Regions from separate parts of the Hoeflea sp. TYP-13 genome, predicted to be linked through region 1. Evidence: predicted binding sites of a transcription regulator. Region 1 holds the regulator's gene; each other region holds the start of a gene.

Region 1 (3,118 bases):
CTTTTTCATGCGTGCCTGCTTCAGTTTTTTTCCGTCACTCGTCCAGGCGGTTCCTGCCAAAAAGATTGCCGCAGCAGGTGCCTTGCTTGTCGCGACCTTTTACCTGTTCATTTCGGGTGGCAGTGTGTCGACACAGCGCGCCTGGATCATGCTTGCAATCGTTCTTGTTGCCGTGCTTCTGGATCGGCGGGCTCTGACAATGCGCAATGTTGCAATTGCTGCGATCATCATCATTTTGATTTCCCCGTCAGCAGTGGTCGGACCCGGGTTCCAGATGTCCTTTGCGGCAACCGCGGCGCTCATCGCCACCTACGGGCTATGGGATCGCAGATGGTCGGAACGTCGGTTGTTTGAAAGTAATTCGGCGCCTGGGCTGTTCCGGGTCGTGCTGGTATTCTTCGCCGGTCTTGCACTGACGTCGCTGGTCGCGGGCCTGGCGACTGCGCCATTCGCCATCTACCATTTTCACCGGGTTGCATCATTCGGTCTCATAGCCAACCTCTTGGCAATGCCCATCGTGACGTTTGTCGTTATGCCTGCCGGGCTTATTTCGCTGCTCGTCATGCCACTCGGTTTGGAGCACTGGCCATTGGTTGCGATGGGCTGGGGGCTTGATGCGGTGATCGCGATAGCGCGTTATGTCGAGGGCCTCGGCGGCGTCATTGTTGTCGGCCGGATGAACTGGCTGGCTCTTTCCGCTCTTGTTTCGGGTTTTCTCGTTTTCGTGCTCGCAAAGACGCGCCTAAGGCTGATTGGTCTTGCCGTCTGCGCAATTGCCATTGCTGCCTTTGTGGTGGTCGAGCCCGACCGGAAACCGGACTTGCTGGTTTCCGAGGATGGCAGGCTCGTCGCCCTGGTCACGGAAAATGGCCTTGCAACGAACCGGAGGCGGCCATCAACCTTCATATTCGAACAATGGCAGCGTTCAATCGTCAGGGACGGGCATATCGCACCGACATATTCGGGTGTCAGCGCTACCGATCTGCCTTCTCTATTTGAAAGCATGCGAGGCCAAAAGCCGTCATTCGTCTGCGTAAAAGACACCTATTGTGGAGCTGTGACCGCCGCCGGAACAAGGGTTGCCGTTGTCGAGGACCTTGCAGCGATCGGAGCGGCCTGCGATAGCGCCGACATCGTAATCACCGCCAAGAAAATCGCCATGGAACGCTGTTATTCAGGAGCAATGCTGGTGACAGGCAGAATGCTGCGGCAAAGCGGGTCACTCGAAATCGGGATGCCGAATAAAGCCGGTGAACTCCTCGTTCGATCCGCCATCGGCCACACGAACCGGCCCTGGACTGAGCAGCGGTTCTATGACTGGCGCAGCCGATCATTCCATCACAATCCGCCAAAGTGGATGCGCGACCAATAGCGGTTTCCGCGACTGGCAATCAATGATAGCGCCGGATCAGGCCAACGAGTTTACCCTGGATCTTCACCTGGTCGGGGCCGAAAATCCTTGTTTCGTAGGCGGGGTTTGCCGCTTCAAGTGCTATCGATGCGCCCTTGCGGCGGAAACGCTTGAGCGTTGCCTCTTCATCATCAACGAGAGCGACGACGATTTCACCGGGATTGGCAGTCGCGGCGTTCTTGATCACCACCGTGTCGCCGTCGAATATGCCGGCTTCGATCATCGAGTCGCCCTTGACCTCAAGCGCATAATGTTCGCCACTTGAAAGCATGTCCGGCGGCACGCTGATATTGTGGGTGATGTTCTGTATCGCCGAGATCGGAACGCCCGCGGCAATGCGGCCCATGACGGGAACGCTGACAGCGGCTTCGACGCCGTCATCGACAGGTGAGGGGGCGGCTTTCGATTCGGTTGCCGGTTTGCCGAGGCTGCCTTCAATAACGCTCGGGGAAAAACCTTTTCGCGGCTGCGATGCCGGGATCATCGTTTCGGGAAGACGCAGCACTTCCAGCGCTCTTGCCCGGTTGGGAAGCCTTCGGATGAAACCGCGTTCCTCCAGTGCCGTGATCAACCGGTGGATTCCGGATTTGGATGCGAGATCAAGCGCTTCCTTCATTTCGTCGAAGGACGGCGGAATACCGCTTTCCTTCATGCGTTCATGGATGAAAAGCAGAAGTTCATGTTGTTTGCGCGTCAGCATCGCAGTGCTCCCGAATCGGAGAAACAAATACAGAACATACACTATATGTTCCAGTTGTGTTCTGCAAGTGTTGTGAATGTGCCGGACAAAGGTGAATGAATGGTGAAGGGGAATTCCCGGGGAGGCAGGAAGCTATTGCGGACCGGGATTGGAGAAGCGCAGGGAGTTATTTTAGATTGTGAATTTTATAAGCGCTTGAATTTATTATTGTTTCCGGAATTCCCAATCGCGCTGGATTGTGGGGGTGACATTCAACTCATCCCGAATAGTTATTTACGCTTTGATTTTATTGTCTTTTCATAGCCAAAGACTTTTTCAGGACATAATCCCATACACCTGTGAATACGGGATATCCGATGCTCTTTCTTTGTTTCCCTCCGGACTTTAGAAGGATCGGCGCATCATTGCGGCGAATTCTCCGACGATGCCGCGCCGGAAGGCCAGTACGCAAAGCACGAAGATCGCACCCATGACCACGGGCACCCAGGCGCTGAGCGGGCCCGACGCAAGGAGATTTTGCAATGATATGATTACGCCTGCCCCAAAGGCCGGGCCGATAAGCGTGCCAACGCCGCCGAGGAGGGTCATAAGCACGACCTCGCCGGACATGTGCCAGTTGACATCCGTCAGTGAGGCAAGCTGGAAGACGACCGTTTTCGTGGCACCGGCGAGGCCCGCAATCGTAGCCGAGAGTGTGAAGGCGAGCAGTTTGGCCCGCTCCACGTCGTAGCCGAGCGAGACCGCGCGGTCCTCGTTGTCGCGAATGGCGCGCAGCACCTGACCAAAGGGCGAATGCACGGTACGGGCGATCACCGCGAAGCCTGTGAGGAAGACAATCAGCACGAAATAGTACATGGCCAGATTGTCCGTCAGGTCGAACAGGCCCAGCGCGTAGCCGCGCGGCACGCCCTGCAACCCATTCTCGCCGCCGGTGAAGTCGGCGGAGACGAAGAAGAAATAGGCCATCTGTGCAAGGGCCAGCGTAATCATGGCGAAATAGATGCCCT
Region 2 (3,118 bases), 350 kb from region 1:
CATAAAGACGAGATTCCATATCTCGATAAAGCGGTCGCCGTCTTCCTCCGCCGAACCGGGAGGTCCGCCCCAGATGTGGTCGCCATGATCGTAGAAGATTTCGGAACACGGCCCGCAGGGTCCGGTGTCGCCCATCGCCCAGAAATTGTCATGCGTCGGGATGCGGATGATGCGCTCGTCCGGCAGGCCGGCGATCTTCTTCCACAGATCAAAAGCCTCGTCATCCGTGTGGTAGACAGTCACGAGAAGGCGGTTCTTGTCGATACCGAATTCGCCGGTGATTAGGTTCCAGGCAAGCTCGATGGCTCGGTCCTTGAAATAGTCGCCAAACGAGAAATTGCCGAGCATTTCAAAAAAGGTGTGGTGGCGGGCCGTATAGCCGACATTGTCCAGGTCATTGTGCTTGCCGCCGGCGCGCACGCATTTCTGTGACGTGGCGGCGCGGCTGTAGGGTCGGCTTTCAAGACCGGTAAAGACGTTCTTGAACTGCACCATGCCGGCATTGACGAACATCAGCGTCGGGTCGTTGCGCGGCACCAGCGGGCTTGAGGGAACCACCTCATGTCCGTTATTGCCGAAATAGTCGAGAAATGCCGTGCGGATCTCGTTTACGCTACTACTCATAGAACGCCCTTTGATCTTTCTGTTCCTGCCGACCGATATGCAAAGTAAGTCAGTAATGAATTACCAACGGTCTTTGGGCTTTTATCCGTCCGGCAAGGGGCTGTCCAGACAGTCCTTGCACCGCAACACTTGAGGCAGAAGCGGCGAAAACTGATCCCGGCAAACAAAATGGCCGGCGGCATTTTCATCGCCACCGGCCAGTCCATATTCAATCGCTGAATTGAGGAGCGCTAACCTTCGGCGGCATCCGCCTCATCGGCCTCGCCATCGTCGGGACGGCCTTCTTCAAGCAGCTGCTCGGCGATCAGCCCGGCATTTTGCCGCAGCGCCAGTTCGATCTCCTCCGCCAGATGCGGGTTTTCCCTCAGGAAAGTCTTGGCATTCTCACGGCCCTGCCCCAGCCGCTGGCTGTTATAGGAGAACCAGGCACCGGATTTCTCGACAATGCCGGCCTTTACCCCGAGATCAATGAGCTCGCCGGTCTTGGAGACGCCCTCGCCATACATGATGTCGAATTCCACCTGCTTGAAGGGCGGGGCCATCTTGTTCTTGACGACCTTGATGCGCGTCTGGTTGCCGACAACCTCATCGCGATCCTTGACCGAACCGATGCGGCGGATGTCAAGGCGAACCGAAGCGTAGAACTTCAGCGCGTTGCCGCCGGTCGTCGTTTCGGGCGAACCGAACATCACACCGATCTTCATGCGAATCTGGTTGATGAAGATCACCATGCAGTTGGAGCGCGAGATCGACGCGGTCAGTTTGCGCAGCGCCTGGCTCATCAGCCTTGCCTGCATGCCGGGCAGAGAATCGCCCATCTCGCCCTCGATTTCGGCGCGCGGCGTCAGCGCAGCAACGGAATCGATCACCAGCACGTCAATGGCGCCGGAACGCACCAGCGTATCGGTTATCTCAAGCGCCTGCTCACCGGTGTCCGGCTGTGAAATCAGCAGGCTTTCAAGATCGACGCCAAGCTTGCGCGCATAGACCGGATCAAGTGCGTGTTCGGCATCGATAAATCCGCAAATGCCGCCATTCTTCTGCGCCTCGGCAACCGTGTGCAGCGCCATGGTCGTCTTGCCCGAGCTCTCAGGCCCGTAAATTTCGATTATGCGCCCCTTCGGCAGTCCACCAACTCCGAGCGCAATGTCCAGCCCCAGCGACCCCGTCGACACGGTCTCGATCTCGACAACGTTCTCGTTGGAACCGAGCTTCATGATCGAGCCCTTGCCGAAAGCCCGTTCGATCTGCGAGAGCGCCGCGTCGAGTGCCTTGCTTTTGTCCACCGATTTTTCCTCTACAAGCCGCAAAGAGTTCTGAGCCATTCCGTCCACCTTTAGGTTATATACGCATCACTGGCAATGAAAGCCGCCGGGAAAAAATGTACTGCATTTGTTCTCGTATTGCAACCACACCTTAAGGCAGTGTATTTATACAATAAAATACCGCGTGTTCTATTTTTGTTTTAATATTTTCAATCCTGATGACAATCAGGAAACCGACCGTTCCAATGCACAAGAACGCGATTCGGCGTACGTCACAGAATCATCCCCATATCCCGCAGAGGGCATTCGTGATGCCGATCCCCATAAATTCGCCGCACGGTCAGGCCTGATATTTGAGATTTGAATTGCATTCCGGCTTGCCGTAAGGCAACTGCTTCATTTCAGGGCCGCATCCGGCCCTTGGGAAAGGCAATTGCTGATGGCACGCGTTCTTGTTTTCGGCGGCGCACATATCGACAGACGCGCAACGATCAGCGGCGAGACCGTGCCGGGCGCGAGCAATCCCGGCAACTGGCACGAAGAGCCCGGCGGGGGCGGTTTTAATGCGGCGCGCAATCTGGCAGGGCTTGGCGACAGTGTCGCCATGGTGTCGGTGCGCGGTGGCGATGCCGCCGGTGAAGCGGTCGGCCAGGCCGTCGAGGCCGCCGGCATTGAGGACATGGCACAGGTCTTCCTCGACCGGAAAACGCCCAGCTATTCGGCCGTTCTTGAAAACAATGGCGATCTCGTCATTGCCGTTGCGGATATGGATCTCTACGACCGGTTCGTCTACCGCCAGCTGTCGCGAAAATCCATTCGCGAGGCGGTTGCCGCGAGCGATTTCGTGCTGTGCGACGCCAACCTGCCGCCCGACACGATCGGCGCGCTTTCGTCGATGACGGCTGCGCATGAAAAACCGCTTGCAGCGATTGCCATATCGCCGGCAAAGGTCCCTCGCCTGTCGCAGGCTTTTACAGGCCTTTCCGTCCTCTTTCTCAATGCTGCCGAAGCCGACGCGCTGTGCGGCGGACCGGTTCAGCCGCAATTATGGCCGCAGAAACTGCGCGCACTCGGCATCACTTGTGCGGCGATTACGCGTGGCGCGGAACCGGTGCTCGGCTTCGACCGTAAAGGGGTCTTCCAGATTGCGCCGCCTGCAATCGACAGCATTGTCGACGTCACCGGCGCCGGCGATGCATTGGCGGCGGCAACGGTCAACGCAATGGTCA
Region 3 (3,118 bases), on a different contig from region 1:
ATTTCCTCGCCGTCGCCGCGGTGCACCTTTCCTTCCAGAATTTGGTGTCCGCTGTTGCGGCCGACATAGGTGGAAAGCAATATGGCGGCGTTCAAACGCAGCATATAGGTTTCCGTCAACCGCGCGAGCGGCCGGTTAACCTGGCCAAGCACCTCCATGTCCCTGTCGCTGAAGCCGCCCTGCTGGGCTGAGGACCAGGTACATGCATGGGTTTCGCCGGTGGTGAAGATCAACGGCTGTGCGACATAATCGGTAAAGCCCTGTTCACGCAGTTCTCCGACAATGATGTAGTCGTCGGGGCAGTCGGTCCTTTCGAGGTGCCTGCGGATTGTCACCTGTTCTTCGACGACGCGCGGCAACGGATTGGAGGTGTAAACCTCCTGAGAAAACGTGCCCATTTGCGCATGCGCGACATCGACGCCTTCCCCCTTTATCCAGCGGAACCGGCTGCCCAGGAGATTGGGGTGCAGCGTGTAGATGAACAGCATGAAACGGTCGATGCGCACACCGAGACCGACGAGCCCCTCGCAGATACCGGTTATGATTTCCCTGGCATCGGCGCTCGGCCGGGCGCCGTCGATCATCCAGTCCGTCAATTCCGAAACGGTTGAAAATAGCGGTTTTTGATCTGGCTCTTTTGCCTTGGCGGTTTTGGTCATTGTCCCCTCGGCTTACGCGCTTAGCGCCTGTTCGAGCGGTCAATATACGGCGAGGGTCGCTCGCGGGGCCAGTCAAAATTGCGTGCTCTGCGGCGGGCTTCTTCGACAGGCGCTGTCAGCTGTGCGCGAAAATATCCGTGTCATCCCAGCCGATCAGGTCGAGCTTTGATCGTGTCGGCAGGAATTTGAAGCAGGCGTCTGCGTGTTTTGCCCTTCCGTCGCGGTCGAGGCGCTCCTGCAGCCTGTCGCGCAGTGCGTGCAGGTAAAGGACATCCGATGCTGCATATTCAAGTTGCGCGTCGCTCAGCTGATCCGCCGCCCAGTCAGATGACTGCTGCTGCTTGGAAATATCGATATCGAGGAATTCGCGCAGATTATCTTTCAGCCCGTGCCGGTCCGTATAGGTCCGCGTCAGACGTGAAGCAACCTTGGTGCAAAATACCGGCTCGCAGGTAATACCGAATGTATGGAAGAGGACGGCAATGTCGAAGCGGCCGAAATGGAAAATCTTGGTCTTCTTGCGGTCCCGCAACAGGGCGGTGAGGTTCGGCGCTTTTTTCTGGCCCTTGGCAATCTGAATGATATCGGCGCTGCCGTCGCCCGGCGAAAGCTGCACAACGCACAGACGATCGCGGTGCGGCTTCAGGCCGAGCGTTTCGGTATCAATGGCAATATCACCGCTGTAACGGGCCGCGTCGTTCTCGCTGATATCGCCCTTGTGAAACCGGATTGTCATGGCTCGCACCTGTTGCTTTTCTCGTGAATCCGCAAAGCGCCCGGAATCGGGCGCGCAATGGACATATCGCCTAACGGGCCTTCCGTCCAGCCGGTTCCCGCACGACCGGAATTCGCCCTGACGGCCGACGTTCCTTTTTTGTTCTTGTTGATTGAGCGCCAATGGTGTATTCATTGGGGTAGAACGATCATAGGCTGCAACCAACCGCGGGTGGATTGTGTAGATGGTATCGCGTGTCAGCACGGTTTCATTTCAGGGCATCAGCGCAGTGCCGGTCGATGTCCAGGTCATGATAGCGCCGGGCAAGGTCGGCATGAACATCGTCGGCCTGCCTGACAAGGCGGTTGCCGAAAGCCGTGAGCGCGTTCAGGCGGCCCTTCACGCCTCGGGTCTTTCATTGCCGGCAAAGAAGGTCACCGTCAATCTTGCCCCCGCCGACCTGCCAAAGGAAGGCAGCCATTTCGATTTGCCGATCGCGCTTGGCCTGATGGCGGCGCTTGGCGCAATTCCTGCAGACGCGCTGTCCGGCTATGTTGTTCTCGGTGAATTGTCGCTGGACGGCACGATCACGCCGGTTGCCGGTGCGCTGCCGGCTGCAATTGGCGCCAACAGCCGGGAAAAGGGATTGATATGCCCCGCCGCCTGCGGCCCGGAGGCGGCCTGGGCGAGCGCTGATCTGGATATTCTGGCCCCGCGCAGCCTCATTGCCATGGCCAATCATTTCAAGGGAACGCAGGTTCTGTCGCGGCCCGAACCGGCGATGCGAAACGCCACCGGCAATCTGCCTGACCTTGCCGACATCAAGGGTCAGGAGACGGCCAAACGGGCGCTGGAGGTCGCAGCCGCCGGCGCCCACAATATGCTCATGTCCGGCCCTCCCGGCTCTGGCAAGTCGATGCTGGCGGCACGGCTTCCGTCCATATTGCCGCCGCTGTCGCCGGCCGAGCTTCTTGAAGTGTCGATGATCCACTCCATTGCGGGACTCTTGACGGGTGGCGAGCTGTCTGACCGGCGCCCCTATCGGGCACCCCATCACTCCGCCTCGATGGCCGCGATGGTGGGTGGAGGATTTCGTGCAAAACCCGGTGAAGTGTCGCTCGCCCACAATGGCGTGCTGTTTCTCGACGAATTTCCGGAATTTACGCCGCAGGTGCTTGATTCCCTGCGCCAGCCGCTCGAAAGCGGCGAGTGCATCATTGCCCGCGCCAACCATCATGTCAGCTATCCGGCGCGCATACAGTTGATTGCCGCGATGAATCCGTGCCGCTGCGGCATGGCCGGTGAGCCCGGACATGTCTGCGCGCGCGGACAGCGCTGCCAGGCGGATTATCAGGCGCGCATCTCGGGCCCGCTGCTCGACCGCATCGATTTGAGGATTTCGGTGCCCGCAGTCACAGCGGTGGATCTCATCAAGCCCGGCAACAGCGAGAGCAGCGCCGATGTCGCGCAAAGGGTTGCCATGGCGCGCGAGCGCCAGAAGGAGCGGTTTAGGGAACTCGGCCAGCCGGGGATCACGTCCAATGCGCTGTGTCCGACATCGCTGATCGAGGAGATTGCCGCACCCGACACGCCGGGAACGGAACTGCTGCAGAATGCTGCCGAACAGATGAAATTTTCTGCACGCGCCTATCATCGGGTACTGAAGGTTGCCCGCACGCTTGCCGACCTTGAGGGCGCTTCGAATGTCGGCCGAATGCACATTGCCGAGGCGATTTCCTACCGG
Region 4 (3,118 bases), on a different contig from region 1:
GGCCGCCGACGCGCAGGCGGGAAGTGACATCGGCAAGCATTGCTTCTTCGCCGCCGAAAAGATGGGCGCAGCCGGAAATATCCAGATAAAGGCCGGCACAGCTTCCCGAAACCGTCTCGGGCAGCCGTTCAAGCGCCACCAGCGGCGTATAGCGGTCGCACCAGGCGGCAACGGCCTCAAGCAGCGCCGCATCGGCTTGCGGGTCATAGTCGAAAACGTCGAGATCGGGAAACAGCGCCCGCGCATCACTCAGCGTCTGTTCCACGCGCAGGCCCGCCTGGTGGCCGCAACCATCCACGGCGACAAGACGCATGGCATTTTTCACCTTTGCGATCGCGGCAAGGGGCGGTGCGTCAGGACGCCCGTTCAAACGCCATGACCTGCCCCATTTGCGGCGCGCCATCCGGTCGGTCGAAAGGTGCGGCAGGGCGATCGACATAATCCGTTGGGACATGTTCAAAACCGTGTTCGTGCTGATTCCATGCAACGGTCCAATGCCCCGTTTGACCATTGCGGTTGCGTTCAAGGACAAGGCTCAGCCGCAAAAGCCCGATGCCCCTTTCAAGGTGCGGATCGGCAGCCGATGGCTGTGCGCTCACATGCCATCTGGTTGCCGCCGCATTGGCCTCCTCGTCGCCCCCCTGCCGAAGGATGCCGACAAACAGCCCGTTCTGCTGTGCCTTCAGCATCAGACGGCGGGTCGCCGTCATGTCGAAGCTCGGCTGGTTGCCCTTCACCTGAAAGACAACGCCGGCAAGATCGGCACATTTCGCCGCCTCGTCGCTGGCCCACAGCGCGGATTTAAGATCGGCGGGACGCACCAGGACAAGCCGCGCCGGGTCGAGCCCGAACATGGAAAGCCCGGCGGGAAAGAGCTGCCCGCCATCCAGCCGGCATGCCGGATCGCAGATCCACACGATGCGGCCCTGCCGCTGTTTCATGCACCCGGCAATCAGCCCGGCAAGAAAGCCGGTGGCCGCGCCGATATCGCGGGTCAGGGAACAGCGCACTTCATGCAGGGCAAAGACCGGAAAACCGTCTTCAAAAACCGCATCGATGGCATTAATGCCGAATGCGGCAGTTCCGCTGTCCCCGCGCATCCGCGCATGGCGCGCAAAAGAAGCATGCCGCCTGTCGATCCTTGCGACGGCGCCCTGCAATGCCTCTATCCTTTGCCGGTTGCCCTGCATTGTTTTTCCGCATGTTCTTGTTTTGTTCTAATATTGATTCCAAAAAAAACATAAAGAGTCAAGCAAGTCGAACAGGAGATTTTCAGCGGTTTTACTTGTATTTGCGAAAGCCTGCCAACTAAAGTTGTACTACCAAAGCAGCCGGCCATTGCCCCGATCCGGCCAAATTTCGCCAGCATAGGCGGCCTCGGGAGGCATGAACCTTAACAGGAACATAAACAATGACGGATACCGCCTCCCAAGTCAGCACGGGTTTCATTGCTGCAATCGAACGCACCGGAAACCGGCTGCCCGACCCCGTCTTCATCTTTATCTGGCTGATTGTGATCCTGATGCTGGTCAGCGCTGTCGCTGCCTATTTTGGTCTGTCCGCCATTCATCCTGTCACCGAACAGCCGGTGGACGCAAAAAGCCTGTTCTCGGCGGAAAATCTGCGTCAGCTGATGACCAAGATGCCGACGACGTTCACCCATTTCCATCCGCTGGGTTATGTACTGGTCGTCATGCTGGGCGCCGGGGTTGCCGAACGCACCGGATTTCTCGGCGCGGCCATGCGCGCCGGTGTCCGCGATGCGCCGAAACTGCTTTTGACGCCGATCGTCGTCGCCGTCGGTATGATCGGCAATCTTGCCGCCGATGCGGCCTATGTTGTCCTCATCCCACTCGCCGGCGTCATCTTCGCTGCCGCCGGACGACACCCGGTCGCCGGTATCGCCGCAGCCTTTGCCGGCGTATCGGGCGGGTTTTCGGCAAACCTGTTCCCCGGCCAGCTCGATGCGCTGTTGTTCGGCATCACCGAGGCCGGTGCGGAAATCCTCGATCCGACCTGGAACGCCAACATCGCCGGCAACTGGTATTTGATCATGGCGCTGTTCTTCATCTACCTGCCGGTCATCTGGTATATCACCGACCGACAGGTCGAGCCGCGCCTCGGGCCGTGGACCGGCGGCGCTGTTGCCGAAGCCGACGAAGCCGTTTCCGGCCCGCTCACCGATGCCGAGCGTCGCGGTTTGAAATGGGCGGGCCTCACCGTGTTCGCCGTCATTGCCCTTTGGGTGTTCCTGACCATCGGCCCCGGCACGCCGCTGATGGATCCGGATGCAAAACCAGAAGCGCGGCTCACGCCCTTCTACCAGTCGCTGGTCGCCGGCTTTTTCTTTCTGTTTTTGCTGAGCGGCTGGGTCTACGGTCACGTCACCGGAACGATCAAAAATCATCGGGATCTGGTGAAGCTGATGTCCGAGTCAATGGCCGAAATGGGCTATTATCTTGTTCTGGCATTCGCCGCTGCCCACTTCGTCGCCATGTTCATCTGGTCGAATCTCGGGCTGATCCTCGCCATCGATGGTGCCGAATTCCTGCGCTGGACCAATCTTCCAGGCCCGCTGCTGCTCGCAGGTCTGTTGGTTCTTTCCGGCTTCATCAACCTTTTTGTCGGCTCGGCTTCGGCCAAATGGGCGCTGCTCGCGCCGATCCTGGTGCCGATGCTGATGCTGCTCGGCATCAGCCCGGAAACGGCGACGGCCGCCTACCGCATCGGCGATTCGGCCACCAACATCATCACACCGCTGATGGTCTATTTCCCGCTGATCCTGATCTTCTGTCAGCGCTGGGACAAGAATTTCGGCATGGGCAGCCTGATGGCGGTGATGATCCCCTATTCGGTCTGGCTGATGATCACCGGCGTCGTCATCATCGTCGCGTGGACGGCCTTCAATATCCCGCTGGGACCGGGCGCTGTGGTCGATTTCAGCCTGACCCGATAAAATCAAAAGGACCGCGCTACCTGTCTCGGCAACGCGGTCCGGTAAATTCCTCGACAGGCAGTGCCTGAGCGGTCAGCGCCTACTCGGTCGGCTCTTCGGGTGTGTCCGTTTTCAGCGAGTTGAGCTTGGCAAAGACGGCATCGGCGTCGATCTCGTCCTCTT

The links. Region 1 encodes LexA, which represses DNA repair genes until DNA is damaged. Its sites were predicted from a motif close to TGTTCNNNNTGTGTTCNG; they were not measured.
Region 2: a site for LexA is predicted at 2,075-2,092, ahead of recA (recombinase RecA). Genes of this name have one in related genera too.
Region 3: a site for LexA is predicted at 1,524-1,541, ahead of ABVT35_RS22065 (YifB family Mg chelatase-like AAA ATPase). Genes of this name have one in related genera too.
Region 4: a site for LexA is predicted at 1,203-1,220, ahead of ABVT35_RS25435 (ImuA family protein). Genes of this name have one in related genera too.

Annotation. Positions count from the first base shown of each region.
Region 1 covers NZ_JBFRBB010000002.1:263,269-266,386, reverse strand. Annotated here, with positions in the region: gene ABVT35_RS11585 (ComEC/Rec2 family competence protein) at 1-1,372, shown strand, start outside; gene lexA (transcriptional repressor LexA) at 1,392-2,111, opposite strand; gene ABVT35_RS11575 (branched-chain amino acid ABC transporter permease) at 2,496-3,118, opposite strand, start outside.
Region 2 covers NZ_JBFRBB010000002.1:615,450-618,567, forward strand. Annotated here, with positions in the region: gene alaS (alanine--tRNA ligase) at 1-624, opposite strand, end outside; gene recA (recombinase RecA) at 855-1,949, opposite strand; gene ABVT35_RS13255 (carbohydrate kinase family protein) at 2,329-3,118, shown strand, end outside.
Region 3 covers NZ_JBFRBB010000004.1:378,204-381,321, forward strand. Annotated here, with positions in the region: gene ABVT35_RS22055 (adenylate/guanylate cyclase domain-containing protein) at 1-659, opposite strand, end outside; gene ABVT35_RS22060 (ribonuclease D) at 775-1,395, opposite strand; gene ABVT35_RS22065 (YifB family Mg chelatase-like AAA ATPase) at 1,619-3,118, shown strand, end outside.
Region 4 covers NZ_JBFRBB010000005.1:512,689-515,806, forward strand. Annotated here, with positions in the region: gene ABVT35_RS25430 (DNA polymerase Y family protein) at 1-454, opposite strand, end outside; gene ABVT35_RS25435 (ImuA family protein) at 354-1,190, opposite strand; gene ABVT35_RS25440 (AbgT family transporter) at 1,412-2,956, shown strand; gene ABVT35_RS25445 (DUF1013 domain-containing protein) at 3,036-3,118, opposite strand, start outside.